One region of the uncultured Barnesiella sp. genome, then DNA from elsewhere that is predicted to be linked to it. Evidence: riboswitches for the same ligand, from Rfam matches in the RefSeq annotation. Region 1 holds a riboswitch; each other region holds the start of a gene.

Region 1 (2,267 bases):
GCCGGGCTCCACTTCAGCCGTGAGCTGTTGAAGCGCATGGAGATTAAGGGCATCGACTACGGCTTCCTCACCCTCCATTCGGGCCTGGGTAACTTCCGTGAAATCGATGTCGAAGACCTTACCAAGCACAAAATGGACTCGGAGCAGCTGATTGTGACCCCCGAGCTCGTCGAGCTCGTCAACCACGCCAAGGATGGCGGCCACAAGGTGTGCGCCGTGGGTACCTCGGTGATGCGGGGTATCGAGAGTGCGGTCAGCACCGGCGGCCACATGAAGACCTACGACGGCTGGACCAACAAGTTCATTTTCCCGCCCTACGACTTTACGGTAGCCACCAGTCTGGTGACCAACTTCCACATGCCGCTTTCGACCATGCTGATGATGGTAGCGGCATTCGGCGGATATGAAATTGTCCTCGAGGCCTACGATGCTGCCCTCAAGGAGGGGTATCGTTTCGGTGCCTATGGCGACGCCATGCTCATTCTGTAATTGGTAAGATATCAGGGACGCTCTTGTCCCGGAAGATACAGAGAACCTTGTTGCACCTTGGGGACAAACGGTGCGGCAAGGTTCTCTCTCTTATAGAGAGATTACTATCTCGCCTTTTTTATTATGTTGCTGGAATAGATAACAATTTGGTTGATTCGATTGGATATCCGATTGAACAATGGAATAGATGCCTTTTTTGCTGTTTTATAGCAGTATAGTTTCCATATGGGAGTTGGTATGGGCCTCTATTCGTTGCTGGTTTCAGGAAACTTTTTTCTATTCTGGTTTTCAAAAGTTTCCCGAAAAAGGAAACTTTTGTCTCGAAATTTGTTGTTTGGTTATCGCGAATTTGTGTAACTTTGTACCCGCATTCCGGTTCGGCCCCGTTGTACGATGGTGTCGATAAAAAGGGAATCGGGTGAGAATCCCGAGCAGTCCCGCTGCTGTAATTCCTGTGAAAGTCCCGTGACACGAGCCACTGACGAGAATCTGTTTCTGTAATGTCGGGAAGGCGTCATCGGGGCAGGGAAGAGCCAGAAGACCTGCCGGAGTGAGAGAGAAGCAAAAGGACGTTCGAGGAGACGTCCGCAGTATCCAACCCTAAACAACTTATCAACATGGATTATGCAGGCATTACCATTGCCAAGCGCGATGGTGCCCAAGAGAGTTTCTCGATTGCCAAAATCGAGCGGGCTATTGCCAAGGCCTATCGGGCCGATGGTATCGACGACGAAACTGCGGTGAAACAGATTGCCGGCGAGGTGGCCGCCGCCATCGACAAGAGCGAGATTTCGGTCGAGGAGATTCAAGATCTGGTCGAGCGCCATCTGATGCGGCGCAACCCTTCGGTGGCCAAGCGCTTCATCATCTATCGCGAGTGGCGCACCAAGGAGCGCGAGAAACGCACCTCGATGAAGCAGGTGATGGACGGCATCGTGGCTGTCGAGAAGAACGACGTGAACCTGAGCAACGCCAACATGTCGTCGCATACGCCGGCCGGGCAGATGATGACCTTCGCCTCGGAGGTGACCAAGGATTACGCCTACAAGTATCTGGTGGGGGTGCGCTACGGGCGGGCGCACCGCGAGGGCGACATTCACATCCACGACCTCGACTACTATCCCACCAAGACGGCCACCTGCGTGCAGTACGACCTGGAGGATATTTTCAACCGCGGTTTCCATACCAAAAACGGAACCGTGCGCACGCCTCAGTCGATACAGAGCTACGCCACGCTGGCCACTATCGTGTTCCAGACCAACCAGAACGAGCAGCACGGCGGGCAGGCCATCCCGGCTTTCGACCACTTCATGGCACCGGGGGTGCTGAAGAGTTTCCGCAAACATCTCGAGACGGCCATCGACTTCATCTTGCGCCTGCATGGCGAGAGCGACCATCCGTCGCTGCGAGAGGCGATAGCCGACTCGGTCGCCTCGATAGCCGATACGGAGGTGCAACAGGCTGCACTGGCCGACCGCCTGCAGACTCTGGGCCTGACTCTCTCGGCCAATGAGTTGCGCACCGCCTGGACACAAAGCTACGAGACTACCCGCAAGGATACCCACCAAGCCATGGAGGGATTGGTGCACAACCTCAACACCATGCACTCGCGGGGTGGCAACCAGGTGGTTTTCAGTTCGATAAACTACGGTACCGATACCTCGCCCGAGGGGCGCATGGTCATACGCGAGCTGCTCTCGGCTACAACCGAGGGGTTGGGCCACGGCGAGGTGCCGGTCTTCCCGATACAGATTTTCAAGGTGAAGAATGGGGTATCG
Region 2 (2,267 bases), on a different contig from region 1:
GATGGCAATCTGTCCCGAGCCTACGGTCGTCGAGGTAGAGGTCATCACCCACATCCGGCCGTCGTCGGCGCCCTGAATGCCCAGCACACGGTTGATCATGCAGGGGATGCTGTACGGGAACGAAATCGACGTCACGGCATCGCTCTCGGTCGAGAGCTCGAGAATCTTGCTCAAATAGCCCGACTTGAAGGTGTAGGCCTTGCCTCCCATCGTCACGAAGCGGCTCTTCGGCGCACCGTCCGAACCGGTCACGAAGGTCAGCGACTTGGCCGTGGGGTCGAAACGGTAGATACCGGCGTTGTCGCGGATATAGAGATGCTGCTCGTCGAGCACGGCGATATGCGTGGGCCAGTCGAGCCCCTGCAGGTCGTCGTTCGTGTAGGCGGCCGTCCGCTTCAAGGTGTGGGCATCGGCCACCACCAGCATGCCGTCGTTTTCGAACACCATGCCGTTGGGGTTCTTGTTGCCATTCTGCGAGATGATATAGACCTTGCCGTTACAGAACGCCATGTCCTGTGCCACGTTGCCCAGCTCGGTACCGTTGACCGTCTTGTAGGCATCGGCCACCACATACCCCTCGGGCGAAATCCAGGTGAGCGAGCCGTTCTCGGTAGTCATGTTCCCCTCGTTGAGCACAAAGACCCCGGCCGGGTCGTCAAAGGCATTCAGGCAATACAGCTCCACCTTTTGCGAAAGGTTCTTCCCGCCTGCGCCCGCTACCGTGACGGTGAGCGTAGCTTTTGTTTCGGCATCGGCCGTGGCCGAGATTTCGATTTTCCGGGCATCCTGGTCGACCGTTGCACTCCACCCGGCGGGCAGCGATTCGGTCTTGACCGACTGCACATGCTCTGCCGCATAGGCAATCTCTACTTGGGTATCGGGAACCACAAATACCGGCACATCGGTTGCAACAGCCGTTGTCCACTCAAACTTCGGGTCGGGCATCGGTTCTTCACTCTCTTTCGAGCAACTGCCCATAATCAGAGCTACCGCTACCAGCAGCACGCCCCACATCTTTCTTACTTTCATCATTCTACTTTTGGATAAAAATCTATTATTTAACAGGTTATTGAAAATTTGCAAAACAAGGTCCCGGGCTGGAGAAGAGACGGCAAGCCCGGCCGTTGCCATATTGTCAAGACGGCAACGCGTCGTGCCTGCCTGTTCCCGGGCAGATGCCCCAACAGGTTTACACAGTACCCCGACACGGGTTATGAATGGCTCGAAAAGCCTGAAAAAAGTATATAGCATTTACGTCGTACATTTAACCGTCCTGTCCACGGGCTCGATTAAAAACAAAAACTGACGGCAGGTCTTCTGACTGACTCCCCACTCGAGGCCTTCCCGATATTGCAATCAGTGGCGTATAGAATTCGAGCGGTTGGCGGAGCTTCACAGCAGCGGGACTGTCCGGGATTTTCACCCGATTCCCTTTTAATCCTCGAGGCCCGGCGGGCCTTTTGGAACCAATCGGCTGTAAAATTAGTATTTTTTTCTGGAGAAAGATAACTTTTTGCTTCCTACTTCAAACAGATTGTATATGGTGCAGCTTATAGTCTTTATCCTCAGCGGTCTTGACAACACACTCCCCCCACAAAAAAAGCATGAGCGCATATAGCCGAGATGCGGCTGTATGCGCTCATGAGTTTCTCTGAAGAAGTTTTGCCGGTTCTCTCCTACACCGGCTCCATTTTTTTCTATACTGCCAAACTTATCTTACCAGAACCTTCTGGCCGCCGATAATGTAGAAACCGTTCGGCAGATTCTCGGCAGCAACCTCCCGAGGTACGTTGGCCCGCACCTTCATGCCTTGCAAATTGAAGACATCGACACGGACACTTCCCGAATCCACACGGTCGGAGACCACAGACTCGATGCCCGAACTCGCCGATTGCCCCTCGAGTATCCAGGCATTCAGCTCCTTTACCCGGGTCGTGGCCGAGGCAAAGGCTTCGATGCCGTTGGCATCGGCTTCGGTGGGGAAGACACGGATGGAGGTAGCCCACTTGTCGTTCACGAAGATGTCGAGGATGGAGTGGTCGATAAAGATATTTATCTTCAGCTCACTCCCCACGGCCGGACGCTCGGGCAAGATGCAACGATAGACACCGTCGTATACGCCGGCGTCGTTGGTCAACCGAGGCAGGGCGCTGAAGTCGGCCACGAGTTCACCCGTTGCCGGAGTGTACGAAACAACGGCCTCGGCACTGCCGCTCTTGAAGATGTGGAAACCGAAGTCGGAGGCACCCACCTCGAATGTGCCGCAT
Region 3 (2,267 bases), on a different contig from region 1:
CGGAATGGCCACCACGGCCTTTTCGCCCACGGTGAGGGTGACCGGGTCGGTCGATACCGAGCCCAGCCGGTTTCCGGCCACACAATAGTAGCTGCCGGCATCGGCCGTCGTAGCCGACGCTATCGAGTAGACAGCCTTCACGGCCCCTTCGATGGCGACCTTGTCCTTATACCACTGATAGGTGAGGCTGTCGCCCCGGAATACCGGCACAAAAGCGGCCGGCTCGCCCGGCGACACCACCAGGCTCTCGGGCTGACTCTTTATCGAGGGTTCGGTGAGCCCGTTCTTGGCGGCAGCGGCCAGCGGTTTCCAGTCATACGACTGCATGCCGGCCGAGAAATTCCAACCGTCCCAACACCCGTCGGTGAGCTTACGGCCCGAGATTCCCATGTTGCTGTAATACCACGAATCGCTATCGGCCGACTTCGTCCAGTACGACCAGTAGCCCTGATACCACCCCGACTGCCAATAGTCCTCGGGGTCGGTACAGCTCCACCCGTCGTAGGAGTAGCCCGACATGGGTATCAATCCCAACTCGTTGGCCTGCCGCACCTCACCATCCTTGACGATGGCAAAATCGCCGCTCTTGTTCACATCGTAGCCTAAGCCCGAGACCGTGCTGCCGAACGCCGTGCCCGACTCCGAGGCAATGACAAACCGCGGGTCGGCTGCCGCAATGGCCGTAATCATGGTGGCGCCGGTAGCCTCGCCGTCCCAGCGGAAGCCCCACACCAGGGCACTCTCCTCGCCGTCGACATTCCACTGCACCGCCAGAGCCGCCCGGTTGGCGCCCTCGCCGGTCCAGTTTTCAATCATTTCCATCGTGAAGGTTCCATCGGCAATAGCCCGAGGCGATACCTGCTGCACGGCGGTAGGGTGCGGCCGCCCCTGCACAAGTATCTGTGCCGGCAACTGCATCACCGCAAACAGCAAAAGCATGAAAACATAAATCTTTTTCATTTCGGTTAAATCTTTAAGTATTAAAATTGAACAATCGTTTTTGCCATTTCAATACTTGCAAGATATGGTTTACCCCTGCCCATGGAACCGCCTCCGGCCTGCCGGCCCGGAATCGTTTTTTGCCACAGCTCATACCTCGCAAGCTATCGGGACAATACGCACGGCAGGTCTTCTGACTCACTCCGGCAGCCGAGGCCTTCCCAATCGCACGGATCAGTGACTTGTCTCTCGGCTCCTTTTCGATGGAGTTCACAGCAGCGGGACTGTTCGGGACTCACACCCGATTCCCTTTTAATCGGCCTTCAACGGGCCGAACCGGTGCGCACTATACGCTATTTTATTCTTACTATTCTATCTCTCTTTTTCTTACTTTTCCTCGATGTGCAAATCGGTCACTCCGGCCACCTCGGTCGAGCACTCGCCCAACCAGCCGTTGAACTGATTGACACCGGTATAGATCTTGATAAAGTCGATGCCCTGCAAATGCACGGGATTGCCCTCGGCATCGACCGCCCAGTCGATTTTGAAGTTGGACTTTTCGCTGTCGTTGGGGTGGTTGTCGGCATAGCCCCAATCGTAGGCATAGAGCACATAGTAAGAGCCGTTGCCGCTCTCGTCGACGGCATTGTCGGGCAAGCGGGTGCCCTCGAACGTGAGCGTCTCGTCGGAGAGCCACTGCGGGTAATAGGATTGCTTGTGGAAAACGACCTTCGACACGTAGCCGGTCCCGCCCTGGTTGTCGGTCCAGCGCACATAGGTCGAGTCGGTCACGCTGGTATCGGTACCGGGCACCGGAGTCTTGTTTTCGTCGGGGCGGTAATAGGTGATTCCGTAATTTTTCACCGTCTCTTCCTTGTGATATTCACTGCCGGCCAGTTCGTACCACTCGTCATCGGGGAGGCCGTTGCCGTTGACATCGACCGATACCATCACGATACCGGGCTCGCTGCTGCCGCCCGATGCGGCAGTGGGTTTGCCCGTGGAGTAGAAGGCATTGCCCAAGACCTTGAAGTCGTATTCGCCGGGACGGTTGACAATCGTATGGTCAAATCCCACGACGATATAACCGCCGTAACCGCCCAGCGACACCATCGTACCGGCATTGTAGGCCAGACAGTCCTCGGCCTTCTGCCGCATGGTCTCCTCGGTATCGCCCTCGCTATACTCGGGCAGCTCGTTGACAAACTGCCCCGGAGCCGGGCGATACTCATGCACCCGGGTGATGTAGGGGCTGTAAGCTACCTCCTCCTGGCGGACCACAATCTGCATGAGGTGTTCGACAGGGTTGGCCGAGTCGTAGATGTTCA

The links. A riboswitch is a leader RNA that binds a small molecule or an ion and turns the genes downstream of it on or off. The one in region 1 is predicted to bind cobalamin.
Region 2: another riboswitch for cobalamin. It lies ahead of Q1K76_RS09375 (DUF5074 domain-containing protein); the one in region 1 lies ahead of Q1K76_RS07640 (anaerobic ribonucleoside triphosphate reductase).
Region 3: another riboswitch for cobalamin. It lies ahead of Q1K76_RS09900 (leucine-rich repeat protein); the one in region 1 lies ahead of Q1K76_RS07640 (anaerobic ribonucleoside triphosphate reductase).

Annotation. Positions count from the first base shown of each region.
Region 1 is NZ_CAMMHD010000012.1:18,933-21,199, reverse strand. It holds gene queA (tRNA preQ1(34) S-adenosylmethionine ribosyltransferase-isomerase QueA) at 1-489, shown strand, start outside; cobalamin riboswitch at 846-1,054, shown strand; gene Q1K76_RS07640 (anaerobic ribonucleoside triphosphate reductase) at 1,107-2,267, shown strand, end outside.
Region 2 is NZ_CAMMHD010000016.1:58,336-60,602, reverse strand. It holds gene Q1K76_RS09375 (DUF5074 domain-containing protein) at 1-1,032, opposite strand, end outside; cobalamin riboswitch at 1,290-1,486, opposite strand; gene Q1K76_RS09370 (LamG-like jellyroll fold domain-containing protein) at 1,712-2,267, opposite strand, start outside.
Region 3 is NZ_CAMMHD010000018.1:24,229-26,495, forward strand. It holds gene Q1K76_RS09900 (leucine-rich repeat protein) at 1-960, opposite strand, end outside; cobalamin riboswitch at 1,105-1,295, opposite strand; gene Q1K76_RS09905 (cell surface protein) at 1,327-2,267, opposite strand, start outside.